Regions from separate parts of the Cellulosimicrobium sp. XJ-DQ-B-000 genome, predicted to be linked through region 3. Evidence: riboswitches for the same ligand, from Rfam matches in the RefSeq annotation. Region 3 holds a riboswitch; each other region holds the start of a gene.
The links. A riboswitch is a leader RNA that binds a small molecule or an ion and turns the genes downstream of it on or off. The one in region 3 is predicted to bind thiamine pyrophosphate.
Positions count from the first base shown of each region.

Region 1: linked by a shared signal. The riboswitch ahead of thiD (bifunctional hydroxymethylpyrimidine kinase/phosphomethylpyrimidine kinase) and the one ahead of RDI86_RS13510 (TenA family protein) in region 3 are both predicted to bind thiamine pyrophosphate.
Region 2: linked by a shared signal. The riboswitch ahead of thiO (glycine oxidase ThiO) and the one ahead of RDI86_RS13510 (TenA family protein) in region 3 are both predicted to bind thiamine pyrophosphate.

Region 1 is NZ_JAVHYN010000001.1:17,483-21,507, reverse strand. Features, by position in the region: gene pheT (phenylalanine--tRNA ligase subunit beta) at 1-896, shown strand, start outside; gene RDI86_RS00100 (SDR family oxidoreductase) at 893-1,777, shown strand; gene RDI86_RS00095 (hypothetical protein) at 1,850-2,074, opposite strand; TPP riboswitch at 2,152-2,246, shown strand; gene thiD (bifunctional hydroxymethylpyrimidine kinase/phosphomethylpyrimidine kinase) at 2,351-3,211, shown strand; gene RDI86_RS00085 (DUF4862 family protein) at 3,285-4,025, opposite strand, start outside.
Region 2 is NZ_JAVHYN010000001.1:756,690-760,714, reverse strand. Features, by position in the region: gene RDI86_RS03750 (thiazole synthase) at 1-212, opposite strand, end outside; gene thiS (sulfur carrier protein ThiS) at 222-455, opposite strand; gene thiO (glycine oxidase ThiO) at 461-1,735, opposite strand; TPP riboswitch at 1,725-1,827, opposite strand; gene thiE (thiamine phosphate synthase) at 1,872-2,585, shown strand; gene guaA (glutamine-hydrolyzing GMP synthase) at 2,628-4,025, shown strand, end outside.
Region 3 is NZ_JAVHYN010000011.1:3,441-7,465, forward strand. Features, by position in the region: gene RDI86_RS13490 (ClpP family protease) at 1-169, shown strand, start outside; gene RDI86_RS13495 (ClpP family protease) at 169-774, shown strand; gene RDI86_RS13500 (DUF6882 domain-containing protein) at 818-1,807, opposite strand; gene RDI86_RS13505 (helix-turn-helix domain-containing protein) at 1,876-2,358, opposite strand; gene RDI86_RS13510 (TenA family protein) at 2,471-3,223, opposite strand; TPP riboswitch at 3,214-3,342, opposite strand; gene RDI86_RS13515 (VOC family protein) at 3,429-4,025, shown strand, end outside.

The sequences.
Region 1 (4,025 bases), on a different contig from region 3:
AGCGCCGCCGGGCGCTGCGCCTGCTCAACCCGCTGGCCGACGACCGTCCCCTGATGCGCACGGACGTGCTGAGCACGCTCCTGGAGACCACGCGCCGCAACGTGGGCCGCGGGCTCGGGGACGTCGCCGTGTTCGAGGTCGGGCTCGTGACGCACCCGCGCCCGGGCGCCCCGGCCGCGCCGTCGCTGCCCGGCGGGGTGCGTCCCTCCGACGACGACCTCGCCGCGATCGAGGCCGCGCTCCCGGCGCAGCCGCGCCACGTCGCGGGCGTCCTGGTCGGTCGTCGCGAGCGGGCGGGCTGGTGGGGCCCCGGCCGGCCGGCGGACTGGACGGACGCGCTCGACGCGGCGCGCCTGGTCGCGGACCGCGCCGGCCTGCGGGGGGACGACGCCGTGCGCGTGGTCGCCGACACCGCGCGGGCCCCGTTCCACCCCGGCCGCTGCGCGCGCCTCGAGCTCGCCGACGGGACGGTCGTCGGGCACGCGGGCGAGCTGCACCCCAAGGTGCTCGAGAACGTCGGCCTGCCCGCCCGCTCCGTGGCGTTCGAGCTCGACCTGTCGGCGCTCGTCGCAGGTGCGTCCGACGAGCCCGTCCAGGCGACGCCGGTCTCCGGGTTCCCGGCGGCGAAGGAGGACCTCGCGTTCGTCGTCGCCGCCGACGTGCCGGCCGAGGCGCTGCGCGCCGCGGTCGTCGAGGGCGCCGGCGAGCTCGCGGAGGAGGTCGTGCTGTTCGACGTCTTCACGGGCGAGCAGGTGGGCGCCGGGCGCAAGTCGCTCGCGTTCTCGCTGCGGCTGCGCGCCGCGGACCGCACCCTCACCGCCGACGACGTCGCGCGGGTCCGGGAGGGCGCCGTGGCCGCCGCGCGCGAGCGCGTCGGGGCGGAGCTGCGCGCATGAGCGACGCACCGGGGGAGGGCACGACGCCGGACGTGGTGCCCGCGCGCACCGCGCTCGTCACCGGGGCGTCGCGCGGCATCGGCCGCGCGGTCGCCGTCGGGCTCGCCGCGGCCGGTCTCGACGTCGCGCTCCTCGCGCGCGACGCGGGCCGGCTCGCCGGGGTGGCCGACGAGATCGCCGCGCTCGCCGGCGCGGGCCGGGCCGTCGTCGTCACGGCGGACGTGACCGACGCGGCGGCGGTGGCCGCGGCCGTCCGCGAGGCCGAGGCCGCGCTCGGGAGCGTGGACCTGCTCGTCAACAACGCGGGCCGGGTCGACGCCGAGGTGCCGCTCTGGGAGGCGGACCCCGACGAGTGGTGGGCCGTCCTGGAGACCAACGTGCGCGGGCCGTTCCTGCTCGCGCGCGCGGTCGTGCCCGGGATGCTCGCGCGCGGCGGCGGCCGCGTCGTCGACCTCAACAGCGGCGCGGGCTCGCACGACATGGAGGGCGCGAGCGCGTACAACGCGAGCAAGACGGCGCTGCTGCGCCTCGGGGCGAACCTCCACCGCTCGGGCCACGCGCTCGGGCTGCGGACCTTCGAGGTGTCGCCGGGCGTCGTGCAGACCGACATGACGGCGTCCATGGTCATGCACGAGGGTCGCACGGAGTGGACGCCCGTCGAGCGCACGGTCGAGATGGTCGTCGCGATCGCCCGCGGCGAGCTCGACGCGTTCTCGGGGGCGTTCGTGCGCGTGACGCACGACTCGCCCGGGTCGCTCCGCGCGGCCGCCCAGGAGGCCGCCCGCGCGGGCGTCGCGCTGCCCGGGCCGGACGGCCGTCGGCTGCGCGTCACGCGCTGGGGCGCCGACGACCCGATGCCGGGAGAGCTCCCCGCCCGCTGAGCGCACGCACCCCGCACGGCCGACGCCGCCCGACCCCCCGGTCGGGCGGCGTCCGTGCGTCCGGGCACCGGGTCACAGCGGGACGCACGTGTCCCGGTCGACCCACACGTGCCACAGGCCCCGCTCGGGGTGCTCGTACTCGAACGCCACGAGCCCGCCTGCGTCGTGCGTGACGACGCCCGTGAGCACGACCCGCCGGCCGTCGCGGTCGAACGTCGTGCAGAGGGCGGGCACCTGGACCGGGACGGGCGCGTCCGGCAGGAAGGGGCGGGTCGCGGGGGCGACGTGCTGCGTCATACCCGGAAAGACGCGCGCACGCGCGTCGTCTCACGCGTCGGGGCGGGTGAAAAGCGCACGGGTCGCCGCGTAGCATGGCCCGCGACACGGGGTGCCCCGCACCGGGGCTGAGATGAGACCCGTCGAACCTGATCTGGCTCGTACCAGCGAAGGGATGTCCGCGCGATGACGCTCGCCCTGCCTCGGCACACCTCCGACCCGGTCCCCGCCCCCGCGGACCGTGATCACCGACCCGACCCGGGCCGTGGGCCCGACCCGGCACCGTCCCGCCCCCGCGTGCTCTCCGTCGCGGGGACCGACCCGACCGGCGGGGCCGGGATCCAGGCCGACCTCAAGGCGTTCTGCGCGCACGGCGCCTACGGCATGGCCGTCACCACGGCGCTCGTCGCGCAGAACACCCACGGCGTGCGGTCGGTGCACGTCCCCGGGCCGGCGTTCCTGCGCGCGCAGCTCGACGCCGTGTCCGACGACGTCGAGGTCGACGCCGTGAAGATCGGCATGGTCGCGGACGAGGCGAACGCCCGCACCGTCGGGGAGTGGCTCGACGACCTCGCCGCGGCGCGCGCCGCCGCGGGCGGTCCGCGGCCCTGGGTCGTCCTGGACCCGGTGATGGTCGCCACGTCCGGCCACCGCCTGCTCGACGCGGGCGCCGAGCAGGCCGTGCGCGACCTCGCCGCGCGCGCCGACGTCGTCACGCCGAACCTGCCCGAGCTCGCCGTCCTCGGCGGGCAGGAGCCCGCGACGACGTGGGACGACGCCCTGCGCCAGGCGACGGCGTACGCGACCGCGAGCGACGCCGTCGTGCTGCTCAAGGGCGGTCACCTCACCGGACGCACGTCGCCGGACGCGCTCGTCGTCCCCGCGCCCGGGCCGACGACGGGCCGCGCGCCGGGGGCGGCCACCGTCACGACGTTCGACGCCGAGCGCGTCGACACGCCCCACACCCACGGCACGGGGTGCTCGCTCTCGGCGGCGCTCGCGGCGCTGCGGCCGCAGCGCGCGAGCTGGGAGGAGGCCGCGCGCGAGGCGAAGGAGTGGCTCACGGGCGCGCTGCGTGCCGGCGCCGCGCTGCGGGTGGGGACGGGCCGGGGGCCCGTGGACCACCTGCACCGCTCGGCGCCCGTGCGGCCGGGCTGAGCCCAGGCCGACCGGGCCGACCGGGCGAGCCCGGGCTGCCGTGACGTGCCTGCGCCCGGCCCGCGGGACGCGCTCAGGCCGTGGGGCGGCTCGGTGCGTGGGCGGCCCTGCGGTCGGCTCCGCGGTCGGTGTCGAGGTCGGCCAGCGCGTCGCGGAGCACGGCGAGCGTCGCGCGCGCGACGGCGAGGCGCTGCGCGGGCGGGGCGTCCGCGGGCCGCGTGGTCACCTTGGCGCCGACGAGCGGGACGGGGCCGGCCGCGGCGAGGAACTCGCGCACCTCGGCCGGGCCGAGCATCGACTCGTCCGGGCCGGGGAGCGCGGGGTCCGGGCCGTGGGGCGGCACGTGCGCGTCCGCCCACGGCGCGCCCCACCGGCCGGCCCGGCCCGCGGCACCGGAGAGCATCGCGCTCGCGAGGAGGCCCGCGCCCGCGGTCGCCCGCGCGTGCTCGACGGGCGTCGCGGCGCTGCGCCCCTCGATGGCGGACCGGCCCCAGTTGAGCCCGACGTGCAGGGGGTGGCCGGTGTCCCGGGCCGCGCGCGCGACGGCGGCGATCTCGTCGTCGAGCGCGAGGAAGCCCTTCTCCGCGACGCCCCACGGGCGTGGTGCGTCGCAGTGCTCCACCACGAGCGGCAGCCCGGCGGGCGCGACGGCGGCCAGCTCGGTGAGGCTGCGCGCGAGCGCCGCGCCGGAGCCGCGGCCCGGACCGGGCGCGGACTGGAGCTCGACCGCGACGACGCGCCGTCGACCCTCCGCCTCGGCGAGCCGGGTCACGGCCGCGAGGACGCGTGCGACGCCGTCGACCGCCTCGCGCCG
Region 2 (4,025 bases), on a different contig from region 3:
TCCCCGCCGGCGCGGACGGCGACGCGTCGCATCGCGACGGTCGTCAGGGCGGTGCCCGACGCGACGAGCGCGTCCTCGAGCGTGAGCAGGTTCGCGGCCCCGCCGGTGCCCATGACGAGGCGCGACCCGACGGGCGTGCCGGCGACGACGAGCGGGTCGTCGGCGACGGCCGGGCCGCTCGCGGTGGCGGGGGAGACGTCGGTCGTGGTCATGGGTCCTCCTCAGCCGCCCTGGACGGCGGCGACGATCTCGATGCGGTCCCCGGGCGCGACGACGGTCGTCGCCCAGGCGCCGCGCGGCACGACGGCGTCCCCGACGGCCACCGCGACGCCCTGCGGCGTGCCGTCGGCGACGTAGGCGGGGACGAGCGCGGCGACGAGCCGCTCCAGGTCGACGTCGCCGTCGAGCGGGTACGGCTCGCCGTTGACGAGCGCGGTGGGTGCGGGTGCGGTCACGGGTCTCACCTCGGTGTCGTGGCGGTGCGGGCGAAGCGGTCGGTCCGGGCGGTGGCGAGGGCGGTCGCGACGTCGTCCCTGGGCTCGGTCCCGCCCAGGCCGGAGAGCCCGCCGAGCCCGGCGACGACGGCGTCGGCCGTGAGCGGGGCGAGCAGGATGCCGTTGCGGCCGTGGCCCGTCGCGAGGTGCAGCCCCGGGACGTCCGTCGGCCCGACGAGCGGGAGGTTGTCCGGGGTCGCGGGGCGCCCCCGCGGCGTCACCTCGACCAGCGCGGCCTCGTCGATCCCCGGCAGGAGGGCGCGCGCGTCCCGCAGGAGCGCGAAGACCCCGCCGGCGGTGGCGCGGCGGTCGTCCGGGTTCTCCTCGGTGGTGGCCCCGACGACGACCTCCCGGTGACCCGCGCGCGGCCCCGCCGGCTCGGCGTCGCGCGGCACGACGTACACCGGCCGGCCCTGCACGAGCCCGCGCACGACGTGCTCCAGCGCGAGGTCCGGGCCGGCGTCGAGCCGCAGCGTCTGACCCTTCACCGGGCGCGTGGGCACGACGACGCCCGGCACGTCCGCGAGGAGGGCGCCCGACTGCCAGCCCGCCGCGACGACGACCGCACCCGCGCGGTGGAGCCGGCCGGCGTCGTCGTGCACGCCGACCACGCGCCCGGCATCGAGCGCGAGCCGGGTCGCGGACGCGCGGACGACGCGCGCCCCGGCGGCCGAGCCCGCGCCCGCGGTGCCGCGTCCGACGACCGCCGCGAGCAGCGCGGCGTGCGTCGCGCGCGGGTCGACGGCGTGGTCCGCGGGGGCCCACGCCGCCCCGGCGACGCGCGGGCCCAGGTACGGCTCGCGGCGGCGCGCGTCGGCGACGGTGAGCTCGTGCGACGCGAGACCGTGTGCGGCGTGCAGCGCGAGGACGCGGCGGAGCAGCGCGAGGTCGTCCGCGTCGTAGGCGAGGGTGAGCGTCCCGGCGGTCCGCAGCCCGACGTCCGCCCCCGTCACCGCGCGCAGGTCCGCGGCGAACGCCGGCCACGCCGCGGCGGCCGCGAGGTGGAGCCGCAGGGCGGCCTCCTCCCCGAAGTCGGCCTCGGTCACCGGCGCCAGCATCCCCGCGGCGGCATGCGTCGCGCCCGCGCCCGGCGCCGGGTCGAGCACCGTGACGGTCAGGCCCGCGCGCGCCGCGCGCCACGCGACGGCGAGACCCACGATCCCGCCCCCCACGACGACGACGTCACGCGCGCCGTCGGGCACGACGGAGCCACCCGCGGACGGGTGGACGGACAGGCTCATGTGCGCTCCCTTCGCTGGCATGACCCAGATCAGGTTCGACGGTCGGCGGCGACGCCCTCTCAGCCCCGTGCGGGGCTCCCGTGCTGTCGGCCACAGTACCTCCTGCCGTGGGCCCGCCGAGGTTAGGCTCCCGCGGGTGAGCTCCGAGACCTCCACCACCCCGGCCACTCCCGCCCCGTCGGCGGCGGACGCCGCACGCGCCCGGCTCGCCGACGCGCGGCTCTACCTCTGCACGGACGCGCGCGAGGAGCGCGGCGACCTCGAGGACTTCCTGCGGGCGGCGCTCGCGGGCGGGGTGGACGTCGTGCAGCTCCGCGACAAGACGCTCGACGTCGCGCGGGAGCTCGAGCTCCAGGAGCTCGTCGCGCGCGTCGCGACGGAGCACGGCGCGCTGTGGGCCGTGAACGACCGGGCGGACGTGGCGTCGGTCACGGGCGCGCCGGTCGTGCACATGGGCCAGGGCGACCTGCCGGTCCCGGCCGTGCGGGCGCTGCTCGGCGCGGGGCCCGTGCTCGGCCGGTCCACGCACTCGGCCGCGCAGGCGGCCGCGGCGGAGGCCGACCCGGCGGTGGACTACTTCTGCGTGGGCCCGCTGTGGGCGACCCCGACGAAGCCGGGGCGGGCCGCCGTCGGCCTGGACCTGCTGCGCGACGTCGCGGCGACCCGGCCCGCGACGCCGTGGTTCGCGATCGGCGGGATCGACGCGGACCGGCTCGACGCGGTCCTCGACGCGGGCGCGACCCGGATCGTGGTGGTGCGCGCGATCACGGCGGCGAGCGACCCGGAGGCGGCCGCCCGCGCCCTGCGCGAGCGCGTCGCGGCGCGCGCCGAGGTGCGCACCGACGCCTGAGACGCGGGACGAGCCCCGCCGCACGGCGACTATCCTGGACGGGTGACGTCACCCGCCACCGCTCCCGACACCCCCACCACCGCTGAGGTGGCCTCGACCCCGCGGCCCGTGCTCGTCGTCGACTTCGGCGCCCAGTACGCGCAGCTCATCGCGCGCCGCGTGCGCGAGGCCAAGGTCTACTCCGAGATCGTGCCGCACACCTTCACGGTCGAGCAGATGCTCGCCAAGGACCCGGCCGCGATCATCCTCTCGGGCGGTCCCTCGTCCGTGTACGCCACGGGTGCCCCGTTCGTCGACCCGGCGCTGTTCGAGGCCGGCGTGCCCGTCATGGGCATCTGCTACGGCTTCCAGGCCATGGCGAAGGCCCTCGGCGGCGAGGTCGCCCAGACGGGCCTGCGCGAGTACGGCGGCACCGAGGTCGAGGTGTGCGCCGCGGGCGTGCTGCTCGACGGCACGCCGCAGAACCAGACCACGTGGATGAGCCACGGCGACGCCGTGCACCGCGCGCCCGAGGGCTTCGAGGTCCTCGCGACGTCGTCGGGCTCGCCGGTCGCCGCGTTCGAGGACCGCGAGCGTCGCCTCTACGGCGTGCAGTGGCACCCGGAGGTCAAGCACTCCGCGCACGGCCAGACGGTGCTGGAGCACTTCCTGTACGACGGCGCGGGTCTCGCCCCGGACTGGACGCCCGGCAACGTCATCGCGGACCAGGTCGCGGCGATCCGCGCCCAGGTCGGCGACGCGCGCGTCATCTGCGCCCTCTCGGGCGGCGTGGACTCCGCCGTCGCCGCGGCGCTCGTGCAGCGCGCGGTGGGTGACCAGCTCACGTGCGTGCACGTCGACCACGGGCTGATGCGCGCGGGCGAGGTCGAGCAGATCGAGCGCGACTTCGTCGCGGCGACGGGCGTCAACCTCGTGATCCGCGACGAGAAGGAGCGGTTCCTCACCGCGCTCGCCGGGCACAGCGACCCGGAGACCAAGCGCAAGATCATCGGTCGCGAGTTCATCCGCGTGTTCGAGGACGCGGCGCGCCAGATCGTCGAGGACGCGGGCGAGCACGGCGCCGAGGTGAAGTTCCTCGTGCAGGGCACGCTCTACCCGGACGTCGTCGAGTCCGGCGGCGGCGAGGGCGCGGCGAACATCAAGAGCCACCACAACGTCGGCGGCCTGCCCGACGACCTGCAGTTCTCGCTCGTCGAGCCGCTGCGCACGCTGTTCAAGGACGAGGTCCGCGCGGTCGGCCGCGAGCTCGGCGTGCCCGAGGAGATCGTCGCGCGGCAGCCGTTCCCGGGCCCCGGGCTGGGCATCCGCATCGTCGGCGAGGTCACGGCGGACCGCCTCGAGACGCTGCGCGCCGCCGACGCGATCGCGCGCGAGGAGCTCACGAAGGCCGGCCTCGACCAGGAGATCTGGCAGTGCCCGGTCGTGCTGCTCGCCGACGTC
Region 3 (4,025 bases):
GCTCCTCGCGGAGAGCACCGGGCAGTCCGTCGAGACCATCGCCGACGACTCCGACCGCGACCGCTGGTTCACCGCGCAGCAGGCGCTCGAGTACGGGATGGTCGACCGGATCGTCGAGAGCGTCGACGACGTCCGCCCCGCCCGCGCGGCCCGGAAGGTGGGTCTGTGATGGCGAGCTACACGATCCCGACCGTGGTCGAGCGCACGCCGCTGGGCGAGCGCGCGTTCGACGTCTTCTCCCGCCTGCTGTCGGAGCGCATCGTGTTCCTCGGCACGGAGATCGACGACGGCGTCGCGAACGTCGTCATGGCGCAGCTCCTGCACCTGGAGTCGGACGCCCCGGACCAGGAGATCGGGCTGTACATCAACTCCCCGGGCGGCTCCGCGACCGCGCTCATGGCGATCTACGACACGATGCAGTTCGTCCGCTGCGACGTCTCGACCATCTGCATGGGCCAGGCGGCCTCCGCCGCGGCCGTCCTGCTCGCGGCGGGCACGCCCGGCAAGCGGTTCGTGCTGGAGCACTCGCGCGTCCTGCTGCACCAGCCGTCGGGCGGCGGGGAGGGCACGATCTCGGACCTGTCGATCCAGGCCGAGGAGATCCTCCGGATCCGGTCCGAGACGGAGGAGGTGCTGGCGCGGCACACGGGCCAGACCGTCGAGCGCCTGCGCGCCGACACCGACCGCGACCTCGTGCTCACCGCGCGCCAGGCCGTGGAGTACGGCGTCGCGGACGCCGTCGTCACCTCGCGCAAGCTCGCCGCGGCGGCGTGACGCCCGACCGCGGGGGCGACCCCGTGCCACGTCAGCCGCGTCGTCAGCCGCGTCGTCGGAACCACGACCGGCGGCGCGGCTCGGGGGTCGTCTCCGCGGGCGACGGCTCGGGCACGGCCGATTCCGGCGCCGCGGGCGCAGGCTCGGGCGCGGCCGGCTCGTCCGCCGGTGGCTCCGAGACGGTGAGCGCGGGCGCCGTCGGCTCCGAGGCGGCAAAGTCTGCCGTGGGCGGCTCCGACGCCGTGGGCTCCGACGCCGCGGCCTCGGGCTCGGCCGCTGCGGCCTCGGCCTCGGCGGCCGGGGGCGCGGCGGCCTCGGGCGCGGCGGTCCGTCGGGACGACGCGGAGATGCCGGCGATCCGCCCGCGCTCGTCGAACCGCACGGTCACGGTGCCGTCGGGCACGTCCAGCACGACGGCGCCGGTCCCGTCCGCGACGGCCGGCAGGCCGCGCGCGCTCGCGTAGGACGCGACGGCGCGCCGGTGGTCGACGACCGTGACGGACAGCAGCCCCTCGCTCAGCGTCCGCACGACGCGCGGCACGCTCGGGGCGGGCAGGGCGAGGTCGGCGTCGTCCAGAAGGAACCACGCCCGCGTGCCGCCGCCGACGGGGGCGCTGTAGTGGGCGGACGAGCCGGTCACGGCCTTGGCCGCGAGCGCGAGCCGGTGAGCGAGGTCGTCAGCCAGCGGGAGCTCCGGCTCGGCGGCCTCGCGCAGCCCGGTCCGGCGCGTGCTCTCGGCGGCGGTGAGCACGGCGTCGGGGAAGCCGTTGACGTTCTGCCACGCCCACATCCACGTACCCGGCCCGGGCGCGGCCGTGCCGAGGAACTGGAGGCGGCACGTCGCGGTCCCGCCGTCGGGCGCGGTGAAGGTGAAGACCCCGGTGGTCAGGTCGGCTGCCCAGGCGTCGTCGCCGTGGAGGTCCGTCAGGTGGAGCTGGTGCTCGTGGGAGAGGAACGCGGCGTCGTCGACGAGGTCCTGGAGGGCCGGGACGTCCTGGGCTGCCGTGCCGTGCGCGGTCTGCGGCTCCGTCATGGACCGACGGTAGCGGCGCGCACGGCGCCCGGCCCCCGCACGACACGCGGTGCGACGGGGACCGTCGCTCAGGCCGCGAGGAGCAGGACGTCGCCGGCGCGCGCGGTCGGACGTCGGAGCGTCTCGGCGACGGGGAGGTTTCGCACGGGCTCGCCCGCCGGGGCGACGTGCCGTGGCGCGGAGAGGGCACCGCGCTCTCGCGCGGAGGACAGCACGCGGACGGGCGCGAGCGGCCGCAGCTCCTCGCCCGTGCGGGCGACGAGATCGACGAGGCGCAGGCCGAGGGCGCCGCACACGGCGGCGAGGACCTCGGACGACGCCTCCTTGCGCCCGCGCTCCACCTCGGACAGGTAGGCGGTGGAGACGCGCGCGGCGGCCGCGACGTCGACGAGCGTGCGCCCCTGCGCGAGCCGCGCCCGCCGCAGGATCCCCCCGATGACGTGGCGCAGGAGGGGCTCCGCCCGTCCGCCCGCCCGGGAGCGGGGGCTCGGCGTCGCCCCGTCCGGCACCACGTCCGGCAGCGTGCCCGGCACCGCGCTCGTCGCGTCCATGCGTTCACGCTACCCGCGGCCCACCCGGGTGCCGAGGCACCCGGGTGGGTATCTGCTGCTGGCGTAAGGCCGGGCGCACGACGCGAGCCGGCCGCGCGCCCGGCCGGACGGGTCACCAGCGCTCGAGCGACCAGGCCATCTGCCAGAAGCGGATCTCGTGGCGGCAGCTCAGCTCGAACGCGCGCTCCATGCGCGCGCGCTCCGCCTCGCCCGCGTCCGCGGCGAGCGCGTCGAGGCGTGCGCGCAGGTCCGTGAGGACGTCCTCGGTGCGCTCGGCCGCGTAGAACTGCCACCAGCCCGCGAGCGGGTGGTCGTCGCCGAGGGCGCCGGGCGTCGTCTCGCGCTCGCCGAGCCAGAAGCGCCGCGCGGACCAGATGTAGGTCCACGGGCACGGGAGCAGCGCGGCGAGCAGCACGCCGAGCGAGTCGCGGCCGGCCGCCGTCATGTGGTCCACGTAGGCCTGCGCGCTCGGCGCGAGGCGGTGCGTCTGCGCCTCCTCGTACGTCACGCCGAGGAAGTCGCACATCGCGTGGTGCGCGTGCGACTCGTCGTCGAGGAGGAAGCCGGCCTTGTCGTGGAAGTAGGCCGCCCACGACCGGTCGGGCGCGAGGGCCATGCCGAGGCCGTAGCAGCGCAGGTAGGCCGTGAGGTACTGGTGGTCCTGGCCCACGTAGTGGCGGACCGCGGCGGGCTCGACGGAGCCGTCGCGCAGCCCGGCCAGGAAGGGGTGGTCGTAGAACGTCTCGAAGAGGTCCGCGTACCGGCGGGCGAGGTCGGCGGTGAAGCCGGTCTCCTCCTGCCGGACGAGCGCGGTCGGGTCGTCCGCGAGGACAGGGTTCAGGGTGATGGCAGCAGGCGTCGTCATGCCCACGTTCCTCCGCTCGTGCTAGCGAGATCAGGTTCGACGGGTCCGGGCGGCCGTACCGCTCGTCTCAGTCCCTCGGCCCGGGCCGTGGCCCGGGCGGGACGCCCCGCGTGGTTCGCGCCGACCCTAGCAAGGACGGCGCCGGTGCGGGAGCCCTCGCCACGGTGTGGGAATATAGTTGTAGCGACAACAAGTTGGAGCAGACATGACCACGAGCACGCCGGGCGCGCCGACCGACCGCCTCCTGTCCCCGTCCACGAGCATGGACGCCGTCACGCTGCGCGTGGGCGACCTCGAGCTCATGACCTCGTACTACACAGGCGCGTTCGCCCTCGCCCCGCTCGAGGAGCGGTCGCGCGGCGCGGAGGTGCACCGTGTGCTGGGCCGCGGCCGCACACCCATGCTGCGCCTCGTGCACACGCCCGGGCTCCCGCCCGTCGACCCGCGCCAGGCCGGCCTGTTCCACACGGCCTTCCTGTTCGACGACGGCCCGAGCCTCGCCGCGACCGTCTACCGCGCCGCGCAGGACCGCCGCGGCACCTTCGTCGGGTCGAGCGACCACCTCGTCAGCGAGGCGTTCTACTTCACCGACCCCGAGGGCAACGGCGTCGAGCTCTACACCGACCGCCCCCGCGAGACGTGGGTGCGAGAGCACGGCCAGATCCTCATGACGACGACGTTCCTCGACCCGAACGCCTACCTGCGCACGCACCTCGACCAGGAGACGTTCGACGCCGGCCCCTCGCTCGCGGGCCGCGTCGGCCACGTGCACCTGCAGGTGGGCGACGTCGCGACCGCCCAC